DNA from 4 places in the Streptomyces chromofuscus genome. Region 1 is predicted to be linked to each of the others. Evidence: riboswitches for the same ligand, from Rfam matches in the RefSeq annotation. Region 1 holds a riboswitch; each other region holds the start of a gene.

The links. Region 1 has a riboswitch for cyclic di-AMP ahead of IPT68_RS21100 (transglycosylase SLT domain-containing protein). Riboswitches for the same ligand answer to the same signal wherever they lie in the genome.
Region 2: another riboswitch for cyclic di-AMP. It lies ahead of IPT68_RS17390 (M23 family metallopeptidase); the one in region 1 lies ahead of IPT68_RS21100 (transglycosylase SLT domain-containing protein).
Region 3: another riboswitch for cyclic di-AMP. It lies ahead of IPT68_RS27690 (M23 family metallopeptidase); the one in region 1 lies ahead of IPT68_RS21100 (transglycosylase SLT domain-containing protein).
Region 4: another riboswitch for cyclic di-AMP. It lies ahead of IPT68_RS31770 (LysM peptidoglycan-binding domain-containing M23 family metallopeptidase); the one in region 1 lies ahead of IPT68_RS21100 (transglycosylase SLT domain-containing protein).

The regions. Positions count from the first base shown of each region.
Region 1 is NZ_CP063374.1:4,673,371-4,676,577, forward strand. It holds gene IPT68_RS21090 (carboxymuconolactone decarboxylase family protein) at 1-189, shown strand, start outside; gene IPT68_RS21095 (HAD family hydrolase) at 255-1,133, shown strand; gene IPT68_RS21100 (transglycosylase SLT domain-containing protein) at 1,097-1,585, opposite strand; cyclic di-AMP (ydaO/yuaA leader) riboswitch at 1,591-1,760, opposite strand; gene IPT68_RS21105 (hypothetical protein) at 2,121-2,486, opposite strand; gene IPT68_RS21110 (hypothetical protein) at 2,498-2,644, opposite strand; partial or broken gene IPT68_RS35040 (CocE/NonD family hydrolase) at 2,868-3,207, opposite strand, start outside.
Region 2 is NZ_CP063374.1:3,863,864-3,867,070, forward strand. It holds gene IPT68_RS17385 (PrsW family intramembrane metalloprotease) at 1-601, shown strand, start outside; gene IPT68_RS17390 (M23 family metallopeptidase) at 721-1,770, opposite strand; cyclic di-AMP (ydaO/yuaA leader) riboswitch at 1,782-1,961, opposite strand; gene IPT68_RS17395 (PP2C family protein-serine/threonine phosphatase) at 2,153-3,207, opposite strand, start outside.
Region 3 is NZ_CP063374.1:6,142,966-6,146,172, reverse strand. It holds gene IPT68_RS27695 (GntR family transcriptional regulator) at 1-656, opposite strand, end outside; gene IPT68_RS27690 (M23 family metallopeptidase) at 844-1,608, opposite strand; cyclic di-AMP (ydaO/yuaA leader) riboswitch at 1,622-1,787, opposite strand; gene IPT68_RS27685 (M16 family metallopeptidase) at 2,012-3,207, opposite strand, start outside.
Region 4 is NZ_CP063374.1:7,097,355-7,100,561, reverse strand. It holds gene IPT68_RS31775 (SGNH/GDSL hydrolase family protein) at 1-472, opposite strand, end outside; gene IPT68_RS31770 (LysM peptidoglycan-binding domain-containing M23 family metallopeptidase) at 684-1,676, opposite strand; cyclic di-AMP (ydaO/yuaA leader) riboswitch at 1,680-1,839, opposite strand; gene IPT68_RS31765 (tyrosine-protein phosphatase) at 2,465-3,207, shown strand, end outside.

The DNA of each region.
Region 1 (3,207 bases):
CTCGCGGAGACGGTGACACGGCTGGCCGACCGGTCCGAGGAGCCGGTTCCGGACGCGTTGTGGGACGAGGTCGCCGACCACTTCGACGAGAAGCAGCTGTCGGCCCTGATCCTCACCATCTCGCTGACGAACATGTTCAACCGCGTCAACGCGACGATCAAGGAGCCGGCGGGCACCACGTGGGGGTGAAAAGCAGACAGATGAAAGGCAGTTGGGGATGAACGGTGCGGGTGTGGTGTCCGTATTCTCTGATCATGGCCGCACCCACCGCATATGCCGCGCGCACCGAGTACGCGCGCACCGACTACGCCCTCATCGCCACTGACCTGGACGGAACGCTGCTGCGCGGCGACGACACGGTCTCCGACCGCTCGCTCGCCGCGCTCGCGCGGGTCTCGGCGGCCGGGGCCCGGCATCTGGTGGTGACCGGCCGGCCGGCACCGAGGGTGCGACCGCTGCTGGACGCCCTGGGCGGCGGGGGGCTCGCGGTGTGCGGGCAGGGCGCGCAGTTGTACGACGCCGGCGCGGACCGTCTGCTGTGGTCCGTCAGGCTGGACCGGGAACTGGCCGAGACCGCCCTCGGCAAGATCGAGGCCGAGATCGGCCAGGTGTACGCGGCCGTCGACCAGGACGGCGTCGACGGGCTCACGCTCATCGAACCGGGGTATCTGATGCCGCACCCGACGCTGCCCGCGGTGCGGGTCGGCCACCGCGACGACCTGTGGTGCGCGCCGATCAGCAAGGTACTGCTGCGGCATCCGACCCTGTCCGACGACGAGTTGGCGGCGGTGGCCCGCACGGTGGTCGGCTCGCTGGCGACCGTCACCATGTCGGGGCCGGGGACGGTCGAGCTTCAGCCGTGCGGCATCACCAAGGCGACCGGGCTGGCGCTGGCGGCCCGGCATCTGGGCCTGAGCCCGGAACAGACCATCGCCTTCGGGGACATGCCCAACGACATCCCCATGTTCGACTGGGCGGCACACGGCGTCGCCATGGCCAACGCCCACCCCGAACTGAAGGCGGTGGCCGACGAGGTCACCCTGTCGAACGAGGACGACGGCGTAGCCGTCGTCCTCGAGCGGCTTCTCGCCAGGGCTCAGTACGCGCCGAAGACGTTGTCGATGGAGCCGTAGCGGTCGGCCGCGTAGTTGCAGGCGGCGGTGATGTTGGCGACCGGGTCGTACGGGTCGAACGCCGTGCCGGGCACGTGGTAGGCCGCGAAGGTCGGGTCGATGACCTGGAGCAGACCCTTCGACGGGGTGCCCTTGGCGGCGTTGGAGTCCCAGTTGTTGATGGCGTAGGGGTTGCCGGACGACTCGCGCATGATGTTGCGGTAGATGCCGTCGTACGACCCGGGGATCCCGTGCTGCGCCATGATGTCGAGCGACTGTCGGATCCAGCCGTCGAGGTTGTTCGCGTACGTCGTGACGGTGGTCGCGGCGGGGGCGGCCGTGGGCGTGGCGGCGGAGGCGCTGGTGGCCCCGATCAGCGGGAGGGCGAGCACGGCGGCGCCGGTACCGACGACGGCGAGCTTGCGGGCGATGCGGGCAGAGCGGGTGCTGCTGGGCTGACCGTTTGCAGGCATGGGGGTTGTCCTCTCCGTCGCCTGCGAGGTGAGCTGTCGGGTTCGGGCGGGGAGGTGCCCGGCCGCGCCCTTGCGAGTGCGACTTCACCCCAAGCCGTTCCGGTGTCTGGAATAAGACGGCCGGTTCGGCGGCTTACCTGGTTCCCCCGCTCCTGCCGTGCGGTGAGTAGTCCGTCATGGGTGGCGCGGGCGGCGGCAGGATTCGGCGTTCCGCCCGACTGGCCGGGAACGTATGCGAGAGCACATGTCCGAAACAAGTGGTGGACATGCATATTGCGCGATTTGATCTTCGAATCGCGCTTTTGGCATGCTTGATCCTTTGCGGCAGCACAGGCTCAACTCGGTGATGCGCCAAGGCGGATCACGGGATGCCTGTGAGGAACTTGCAAAGGCGTGTGCGTGAGCCAACTCACTCGCCTGCAGAAGAATGGCAAATCGGGCAATCGGCCCAAGTGCTGCTCAAGCGGCGGCTCGTGGGGTGCGCTTGTTCCGGGTGTGATGGAAGGCGGCTTTGCTTCCAGGGGTGCAAATCGCCCTAAAAAAGGGCAGAAAGCCCCCCGTGGTACTGGGTCCCCGACCGCGTCCGGACCGGCGGGTCCCAGCCCGACTCCAGGCGGTACGGCCGGATCGAGCGGTCCGAGCGGGTGCGGGCGCACGGCGGATCGTCCTCGCGGACGGTGTACGTGTCGACCGCGTCCTCCGAGCCCTCCGGGCCGTCGGGGGCCATCCGCGTGCCGCCGTGGCGCGGCTCGTCGAGGGCGGCCGGGTGGGCCACGCCGGGCGGCTCGGACTGCTCCGGTTCGTCGAAGCGGACGGTCGGCACGGATGCACGCGCGCGTTCCTCGGTGGCCCGGTCTCCACGGCACGCCCCGGCCGCGTCCTCGCGCGCGGAGAGGTTCATCACACCCCGTGTCACCAGGGTCGGGGTTCGTCCGGCGCCGGATCGCACCGGCTCTCGATCACCTGCCCGCGCGGCACCTGTGACGTCAGCCGCAGCCGCGCCGGCCCGGCGGGTGTGGCGTTCATGACGTGGGAGCGCAGCAGTGGCTCGGAGAGCACCCTGTCTCCTCGTGCTTCAGCCAGTGATTCCGCCGGCGCAGGACTCCGGAAGGGAAGCCGATCACCGGGCCGGGCGGGCCCGCGCGGTCCGGGTGCCGGCGTGGTCAGGGGCCGGTCAGCCGCGAACACGGTCGGACGGAGGTGCTCGCCGAGGCGGAGCAGGGTGTCGGGGTGCGGGGCGTGCCGGCCGGCCACGGCGAGCACGGCGGTTCGGATGCCGCTCGCCGTAGTCCTCGCGGACGCTGCCGTGGCGCCAGCGGTCCTCACGTTCGGGCCAGTGTGGTCGCCGCTCGGGCGTGCACTCGACGGCGAGGACGGAACCTCCCCTGTAGTGAGCGTCGTTGTCCTAGCGGTCCTCCGAGGAGCGGACCGTGGCGATCGTCTTGAATGGCTCGGCGGCTCGGGCGGCTCGGGCGCGAGGGCCGCGACACGGAGGCGCAGCCGTGGCCGGCGTACTAGAAGGTGGCGCTGGTGGTCGCGGGTGCGGTCCAGTCGGTCGGGCGGGACAGGTGGTACGCCAGGAGTACCGGTACGGGGTCGTCCGTGATCGGGCGCCCTGCGCG
Region 2 (3,207 bases), 810 kb from region 1:
GGAACGCCAGCGGCTGCGCCGGATCCTGCTGCCGCCGGCCGGGCTGCTGCTCGCGATGGGCATGCACGCCTTGTGGAACGGCTCGGCGACCTTCGGCGACTTCGGCTTCTTCGCGGTGTACGGCGGCTTCATGGTCCCCGCGTTCGGCCTGCTGACCTGGCTGGTGGTCTGGACGCGGCAGCGGGAGCTGCGGACCGTCCGCGAGGAGCTGCCCGCCTACGTCGTCGCCGGCTGGCTCTCGCCCGCCGAACCGTTCGCCCTCGGCTCGATGCGGGCCCGCCGCCTGGCCCGCGAGTACGCCGGCCACCACCTCGGCAAACCGGCCGCGCGGGCCGTCGCGCAGTACGAGGCGTACGCCACGTCCCTGGCCTTCCTGCGGCACCGGGGCCGCCGCGGCCGGGCCCGGACCGACTTCGTCGTGCGGGAACGCGAGCTGCTGAGGGAACTGTGGAACCGCCGTGAGATCGCCCGGCCGGCCCTGGAGTACGCGGCACGCGTGACCGCCCCGCCGATGCCGGCGATGATGCCGCCGGTGTACGGCTGGGCGCCGGCGCACGGGCCGACGGCGCCCTACCCGGTGTACAACCCGTACCGGTCGTAGGACTGCCGGTCGTAGGACACCACGTAGGACACCAGAGGGCCGCGGACAGCCGAAACCGGCAGCCCTGACGTCGGGGGGTTGCCGTCAGGACCGCCGGGGTTGGAGGGGGAACGCGTTCCTTAAGGGGTGAGGCCCTTGCTCTGCAGCCAGGCCAGCGGGTCGAGTCCGCCGCCGCCGGTGTGCACCTCCAGGTGCAGGTGCGCGCCGGTCACGTTGCCGGTCGCGCCCACGCGGCCGATGACCTCGCCCGTGGTGACCTTCTGGCCGACGCTGACGCCGATCGACGACTGGTGGGCGTACCAGATCTCGGTGCCGTCGTCGAGGGTCAGCACGGTCTTGTAGCCGTACGACCCGTTCCAGCCCGCCTCGGTGATGGTGCCGCTGTGCACCGCCTTGATCGGGGTGCCCGTGGGCGCGGCGAAGTCGAGGCCCGTGTGGTAACCGGACGACCACAGGGCGCCGGCCTGGCCGAAGGTGGAGGTGATGGTGTACGAGGAGGTCGGCAGCGCGTACTGCCTGGCCAGGGCGGCGAGCCGCTCGGCCTCGGCCTTCTTGCGGGCCTCCTCCTCGGCGAGGGCCTTGGCGGCGGCGGCCTTCTCCTCGGCCTCCTTCTCCGCCTTGGCCGCGGCCTCGGCGGCGGCCTTCTCGGCGGCGGCCGCGGCCTCCGCTGCGGCCTTGCTCTCGACCTGCTCCTGCTGCTGCTCGGCCTGCGCGATGATGCGGGCACGCAACGCCTCACCGGCGTCGGTGGTGCCCTCCGCGGTCTCCGCGGGGGTCGCGCCGAGGCTGCTGAGCGGGGCACTCGCGAGCTGGGGCTCGGTGGAGTCTGCGTCCTCGTCGTCGGACATCAGCGCGCCGACGGAGGGCAGGTCGGGCATGGAGATCGACACCGGCGGCTTGCCCGCGTTCGCACTGGCCATGCCGCCCGCGCCGACCGCGGCTATGACGCCGACGCCGAGAACGGTGGAGCTGCGGGCGAGTCCACCGCCGCGCTGCTTGCTGACACGGTGCCGACCGCGTACGGGGCGGATGGTCTCCGCAGTGGGATTCCACTCCTCCCACGGGCCCTCGTCGGTGCGCTGCGCGCCGTAGACGAACGTGTCGGTGCTGTCGGCGGCGCGCTGGCCAGGCACGAACGGGGCTTGTGGGGCAGGCCGGTTGGACGCCACGTGGGCGTACTCCTTTCCTTCCTTCTCGCCTACCGGGTTAGCTGACGGGTTCGGAGCAGGAAGGTCTCCTACGCGCGTAAACCAGCCGTACCACTACGGCGGCATACGCCCGATTCACCCCAAGGTGGTGGTTCCCCGGTTCCCTTGTGCGGCCGGTAAGGGCCTCGCGCGGGATTCGGCGCGTGCGCACGGAGCCGCCTCTTGTGACGGCTGGGACGACCGCGCTGCGTTATCGGACGTTAATAGAACCAGGGCCTGATTTCCAAGCCGTTCCACTTGATCATTAAGGTTTTCCGCCAGGACGTACGGGCCATCAACGACGAAAATCGGGCGAGTTGACCTCCGGTCAGGACCGTACCCATTTCTGACTGCATGTCAGTTGTCATGCGGAGGGCGTTTGTTCCATCACCCCTGGTGACGGTCGCCGGACGGCGAGCAGAGCCATGTCGTCGGTGGTGCCGCCCTCGCTGTGCCGGCGAACGTCTTCGGCCACCGCGCAGAGCAGTTCGGCGGGCCCGCCGAAGGTCCGGCCGGCCAGCCGGGCCGCCGGGTCGTAGAAGACGCCCCGGGCGTCCCGCGCCTCGGACAAGCCGTCCGTGTACAGCAGCAGCGTCGCGCCGCCCGGGAAGCGGGACTCCTCCGCGCGGTCCGGCCAGGAGGCCAGCTCACCCATGCCGAGCGGCAGCGCCGCCTGCCGGGCGGGCAGCGGGCGCACCGTGCCGTCGGCGTAGAGCATCAGCGGCGGCGGATGGCCGCGGTTGAGGATGCGGACGACACCGTCCTCGTGCGGGATCTCGGCGAGTACGGCGGTGGTGAACCCCTCGAAGGCGTCGATCGCGTCCCGTCGCGTGCCCTCGCGCGTCAGCGCCCGCTCCAGCCGCCGCGCCACCGCCTCCAGCGTCGCCTCGTGCTCGGCGGCCTCCCGGAACGCCCCGACGACCACGGCGACCGCCGCCACCGCCCCCATGCCCTTGCCGCGCACGTCCCCCACCACGAGCCGTACGCCGTACCGGCTGTCCTGCACCGCGTACAGATCGCCGCCGATGAAGGCATCCGCCTGCGCGGCCTCGTAGCGCGCGGCGACCTCGAAGCCGCCGATCCGCTCCATCGGCTCCGGCAGTACCGCCAGCTGGGCGGCCTCGGCGATCTCCCAGGCCGAATGGAGACGGGCGTGGCTGCGCCGGACGAGCCCGTTGATCAGCAGGGCGAGGGCGGCGACCGTCACCACGGTGACCTGCTCGGTGAGCGCCTCGACCTGGAGGAGGTCGCCGTACCGGATGTCCACCGCCATGCCCACGGCGACGGCGGCGACGCCGATGAGAAGCGTGGCCCGGCGGGAAAGAAGCGGTGCGGCGATCAGCGGGGCGGCGGTGAACAGCGGGGCGGCGCTGAAACCGCGGGGGGTGAGGTAGTCGTAGCAGCCGCCGATGACGACGA
Region 3 (3,207 bases), 1.5 Mb from region 1:
GTCCTCACACGGTCCGCGCGGTCGCCGCTGACGGAGAAGCGCAGCCGGTGCGCGCCGGTCGCGCGCTCGGTGTGCAGCGCCGTGATCGCCCGCGCGCGCTCGCCGTCGCCGCGCGCCACCGCGTCCACGATCGCGCCGTGCTCCGTCCAGGACTCCACAGGGCTGACGGGCGCCTCGACGGCGTACATCCAGGCGATCTTGTGCCGCAGCTGGGTCAGCATGGCGATCAGGGCGGGGCTGCCGGAGGCCTGGGCGAGCGTCTCGTGGAACCAGCCGCCCAGGGAGCGCAGGTCCTCGCTGTTGCCGCGCCTGGCCCGCTCCTGGCCCAGCCGGACCAGGCCGCGCAGCACCTTCAGATGGGCCTCGGTGCGCCGCTGCGCCGCCCGGGAGGCGCCGAGCGGCTCAAGGAGCATGCGCATCTCCAGCAGGTCGGCGGCCTCCTGCTCGGTCGGCTCCGCCACGCACGCGCCCGCGTGCCGCCGGGTCACCACGAAACCCTCGGCCTCCAGGGTGCGCAATGCCTCCCGGACGGGGACGCGCGAGACGCCGTAGCGGCGCGCGAGGAGTTCCTCGGTGAGCCGGCCGCCACGCTCGTAGACACCCGCGACGATGTCGTCCCGGATCGCCGTGCACACCGAGTGCGCCGGAATACGCATGACCGACCTCCGCCTTAATCCCCATGAAACGTCGAGATCGACGTGTGTTCCGTGACTCTATTGCAATGAGCCGGGATTTCCGACGGCGGGCTGGAATCCATGGATTTTTTTTGGACATACAGACGCACGAAACGCCGAAAGCCCCGGCTCGTGAGCCGGGGCCCGCGGGAAGCGGAGCGATCCGCCGTCAGACGCTGACGCCGTGCGAGCGGAGGTAGGCGATCGGGTCGATGTCCGAGCCGTACTCCGGGGTCGTCCGGACCTCGAAATGCAGGTGCGCCCCGGTGACGTTGCCAGTGGCGCCGGACAGGGCGATCCGCTGCCCCGGGGTGACCGTCTGGCCCACCGAGACACCGATGGACGACAGGTGGCCGTACTGGGTGTACGTACCGTCGTTCATCTTGATCACTACTTGATTGCCGTACGCCCCGCCCCAGCCGGCCTCGACCACGGTGCCGGAGCCGACCGCGCGCACGAGTGTGCCGCTCGCGGCGTGGAAGTCGACGCCGGTGTGGCTGCCGGAGGACCACAGGGAGCCACCGGACCGGTAGCCGGTGGAGACGTAGGAGCCGGTGATCGGCGGGACATGGGCGGTGAGGCGCTTGCGCTCGGCCTCACGGGCGGCACGCTCCTCGGCCTCGCGCGCCTCCTTCGCCTGCTCCCTGGCGCGCTGTGCGGCGGCGGCCTCGGCCTTCTTCTCGGCGGCCGCCTTCGCCGCGGCCTGCTTCTGGGCGGCGGCCTGGGCGTCTATCTGCTCGGCGACCGAGTCGCCGATGGAGACGACCGGGAGCAGGCCGGTCTCCTCGGCCGCGGGCTCGGTGGCGAGCGCGGGAGCGGCCAGGGTGCCGATGACTCCGGTGGTGGTGAGCGCGGCGACACCCGCCGCGTGGGCGGTGGTGCGCTTCATCCGGCTGGGACGACGGTGCTTCCCGGTGGCGCGCGTGAACGCCATGTGGTGGCTTTGTCCTTTCCTTCCCTCTCGCCTACCGGGTTAGCTGACGGGTTCGGAGCAGGAAGGTCTCCTACGGACTCCCTCGCCGCGCGCGGGCGTCCGATTCACCCCAGGGACTTCATGGTTGGGTCCCCGGCTCCCCTGGCTCGCGCCGTACGGGGACTCGGCGATGACTGTCCGGTGCCGCGGGTGCGGCGCACTGCCTGACGGACAGCCCGGATGACGCTAAACGGGACATCTTCCGATCCCCAAACGAAGAAGGGCGTTTGTAGCGCATCCCACAGGTCAGACAGGCAACCTCTGCCTCAATTGGGACATTCCCATCGCTCAACCGGCACATCAAGGGGCCCTGGTGACGGATCGGTCACCAGGGCCCCTGCACGCGCGTGCCGCCGGTCTGCCTCTACTCGGCCGTCACGACGGTGACTTCGCCGATACCGAGGGCCTCGACGGGCTCCTTGATCTGCCCCGCGTCACCGACGAGCACCGTCACCAGACGGTCCACCGGGAAGGCGCTGACGACCGCCGCGGTGGCCTCCACGGTGCCGGTCGCGGCGAGTTGCTGGTACAGCGTCGCCTGGTAGTCGTCGGGCAGGTGCTGCTCGACCTGGTCGGCCAGCGTGCCCGCCACCGCCGCCGCGGTCTCGTACTTCAGCGGCGCCACACCGACGAGGTTCTGCACGGCGACGTCGCGCTCGGCGTCCGTGAGGCCCTCCGCGGCGAGCGTGCGCAGCACCGTCCAGAGGTCCTCCAGCGCGGGGCCGGTGTTCGGTGTGTCGACGGAACCGCTGATGGCGAGCATCGAGGCGCCGCTGCCGTCGGGGGCGGAGCGCAGTACCTGGCCGAACGAGCGCACCCCGTAGGTGTAGCCCTTCTCCTCGCGCAGGACGCGGTCCAGGCGGGAGGTGAGGGTGCCGCCCAGGCAGTAGGTGCCGAGCACCTGGGCCGGCCACACGCGGTCGTGCCGGTCGGGGCCCACGCGGCCGATCAGCAGCTGGGTCTGCACCGCGCCGGGCCGGTCCACGATGACGACGCGGCCGGTGTCGTCGGCGGTCACCGCCGGCACGGGCCGCGGCTGCCCCGGGGACCCGGTCCAGGCGCCCAGGGTGTCGCCGAGCAGGGCGTCGAGGTCGACGCCGGTGAGGTCGCCGACCACCACGGCCGTGGCGGTGGAGGGGCGGACGTACCGCTCGTAGAAGGAGCGTACGGCGGCGGAGTCGATCTTCGCGACCGTCTCCTCGGTGCCCTGGCGCGGGCGCGACATGCGCGAGGTCGCCGGGAACAGCTCCTTGGAGAGCTCCTTGGCGGCCCGCCGGGCCGGGTTGGCCAGCTCGTGCGGGATCTCGTCGAGGCGGTTGCGGACCAGCCGCTCGACCTCGCTGTCGGCGAAGGCGGGCGCCCTGAGGGCGTCGGCGAGCAGACCGAGGGCCTTGGGCAGCCGGGAGACCGGGACCTCCAGGCTCAGCCGGACGCCGGGGTGGTCGGCGTGCGAGTCGAGGGTGGCGCCGCAGCGCTCCAGCTCGGCGGCGAACTCCTCGGCGGAGTGCTTGTCGGTGCCCTCGGAGAAGGCGCGGGCCATGATCGTGGCGACGCCGTCCA
Region 4 (3,207 bases), 2.4 Mb from region 1:
GCGACCACAGGTCGAGCACCGGGCACCCGTACCGGTCGGCGATGGCCCGCACATGCCCGTTGTAGGTGGCGATCTTGCCGCGCAGGTGCCTCAGGAGGGGGACGCCCCGGGTGTCGAAGCCGGTCGTCACCAGCACGGTGCCCGCGGCGGCGGTCAGGGCGGCGACCGCCCGCTCGAAGCGCTCGGCGACGTCGTCCGGGTCGGTGCCGGGACGGATGATGTCGTTGCCACCTGCGCAGAACGACACCAGGTCCGGCGCGAGTTCGACGGCCCGCGGGACCTGCTCCGCCACGATCTGGTCGAGCAGCCTGCCCCGCACGGCGAGATTGGTGTACTGGAAGTCGCCCTCGGGCCGGCGGTCCGCGAGCAGTACGGCGAACCGGTCGGCCCAGCCGACGAACGCCCCGTCCGGGCCGGGGTCGCCGACGCCCTCGGTGAAGCTGTCCCCCACCGCCACGTACGACCCGATCACTGATCTGCTGTCATTCTTCGAATCGTCTGCCACGTCGGACCATGATTCCTCTTCGAATGTGACCTACGCGACCGTAGGCAAGGCTTGACGGACGGTGAGAAAGGCCACGGCCAAAGGATTGGTCAACTGCGGAATAAGGCCGTCGGCCGACCACACCGAAGGCCGGACCCGGGGAACGGGGTCCGGCCTTCGGAGCCGTGAGGGGCGTGCGTCAGCCGACGGAGACGCCCTTCGACCGGAGATAGGCGATCGGGTCGACGTCCGAGCCGTAGTCCGGCGTGGTGCGGATCTCGAAGTGCAGGTGCGGCCCGGTCGAGTTGCCGGTAGAGCCGGAGAGGCCGACCTGCTGGCCCGCGGTCACGCTCTGGCCGCTGGAGACGGACAGCGAGGACAGGTGGGCGTACTGCGCGTAGTAGCCGTCGGCGAGTTGGATGACGACCTGGTTGCCGTACGCGCCGGCCCAGCCCGCGGAGACGACCGTGCCCGCGCCGACGGCCTTGAGCGGGGTGCCGGTCGGGGCCGCGAAGTCGACGCCCGTGTGGTAGCCGCTGGACCACATGCTGCCCGCGACGCGGTAGGCGGTGCCGACGCCGACGCCGTCCACGGGGGCGGAGAAGCCGGCGGCCGGGGCGGTGTCATCGGTCTGGGTGGAGGTCGAGACCTCGGTGGTCTGCGCGGCGGCCTCGGACGCGCCGGCGGACTCGGACACGTCGGAGGACTGCGACGCCTCGGTCGAAGCGGACGACTCGGACGAGGAGGAGGACTCGGACGAGAGGGGGGACGAGGCGGACTCGTCGCTGCTCGCCGCGGCCTTCTTGCCGATGGTGAGCTTCAGACCGGGGTGGATGAGCGACGGGTCCTCGCCGACGACCTCACGGTTGTCCTCGTAGAGCCGCTGCCAGCCACCGCTGACGTTCTGCTCGTCGGCGATCTTCGAGAGGTAGTCGCCGACCTTCACCGAGTACGTCCGCACGCCCGCCTTCTCGGCGGTGGACTTCTTCACGGCGGCGTTCTGCTGGACGGCCGTCTTGCCGGCCGGGGCGGACTGAACGGCCTTTTCCGCGGCGGTCTCGGGAGTGGCGGCGTGGGCGCCGGCGGCCCCCATCAGCGGGAGGGCGAGTGCGGCGCCACCGGTTCCGGCGACGGCGATGGAACGGGTGAAGCGCTGGGTCTTCGGACGGCGGTGCTTACCCTTCGCGGGCATGGGCGAATTCCTCTCCGGCGCCTGCGAGGTGAGCTGTCGGGTGCGGACTGGAGATGTCCGGCCGCGCCGAAACGCGGCTGTACCCCGAGCCGTTCCGGAGACCGGAACAGGCGTTTCTACCTGTGGGTCCCCCGCTCCTGCCGAACACGGGTGAGTTTGCGCGGGCACCGGGCGGCGGCAGGATTCGGCGTCCGCCCGGATCGGTGTGGAACGTAAGCGAGCAAGACGCAAAGGGACAAGCAAGAGGTTCCGCAGGAACGCCGTTTTCGTGATCCGTTCACCCGAATTCCGGTCACACTCCGTGTATTACGGCGCCGCTCTTTTCCGTAAACGCCCTTGATAGCCTCAGGGATTACGTGCACCTGCCAGGCGACGCTCGGTCACGAATATGACGCTGCTCACTGAGCCTGCTCCAGCTTTCAGCGAAACCAGGCGAGTTCGGCCTAAAGGGCCAATTCAGACAGAGGGCTTAGATGGGGCACGGCAGGAAAACAGCCGCATCGATGCCGTTCTGCAGAGCTCGCCAATAGTCGAGCCGATTGACCCTTTACGTCCGATTTGATGCCTCTTCGTACGTCAAGTGCTGGACTCCCTCGATCGGGTTCCGGGAGTCCGCTCACGCGCGGGGACGATCGGGGTCCGGGACCTGGGGGGCAATGCCTGCGGACAACTCCTTCAACTCCCCGTGACCGCCTGTGGACAACTCATTGCCCGAGGAATCCGTGTCGTATCGTCAAGGCGTGCCCGTCGACGAGCCGCGCCGACGGGGCCGATGGGAGGGAGCCCCCGTGACGCAGCAGGTGCCGTCGACCGAGCCCGAACTGGCCGGAGTGCGCAACTTCCGCGACGTGGGCGGACTGCCGACCGTGGACGGGCGCCGGGTACGGCACGGGGTGCTGTTCCGCAGCGGTCACCTCGCCCACGCCACGGCCGAGGACGCCGCGTTCCTCGCCTCCCTGGAGCTGCACACGATCTTCGACTTCCGCAATGCCGCGGACCAGAGGCTGGAGGGCCCGGACGTCGAGCTGCCGGGCGTGCGCAACGTCAACCTGCCCCTGACGGACCCGGCGGACGGCGCCGAGTTCTGGCAGATGGTCCGGGACGGGGACGTGGAGCAGCTGCGCGGGATCCTGGCGGACGGCAGGGCCGCGGACCGGATGATCACCTCGTACCGCGCGATCATCAAGGAGCGCACCGCCGAGCACTCCCGGGTGCTGCACGCGCTCGCCGAGGACAGCGTCCCCGCGCTGATGCACTGCGCGGCGGGCAAGGACCGCGCAGGGCTGTCGATCGCTGTCACGCTGCTCGCGGTGGGCGTGGAGCACGAGGCGATCCTCGCCGACTACCTGGAGTCCAACGCCAAGCACCGCCGCTACAAGGTGCACCGCAGCGGCAGCGCCGCATCGGCCTACTCCCCCGAGGTCATGGAGCTGCTCAACCCGCTGTTCGACGCGCGGGCCGAGTACCTGCTGGCGGCGATGGAGACCATCGAGGAGACGTGGGGCGGTGTCGACGCCTACCTGGGGCAGGG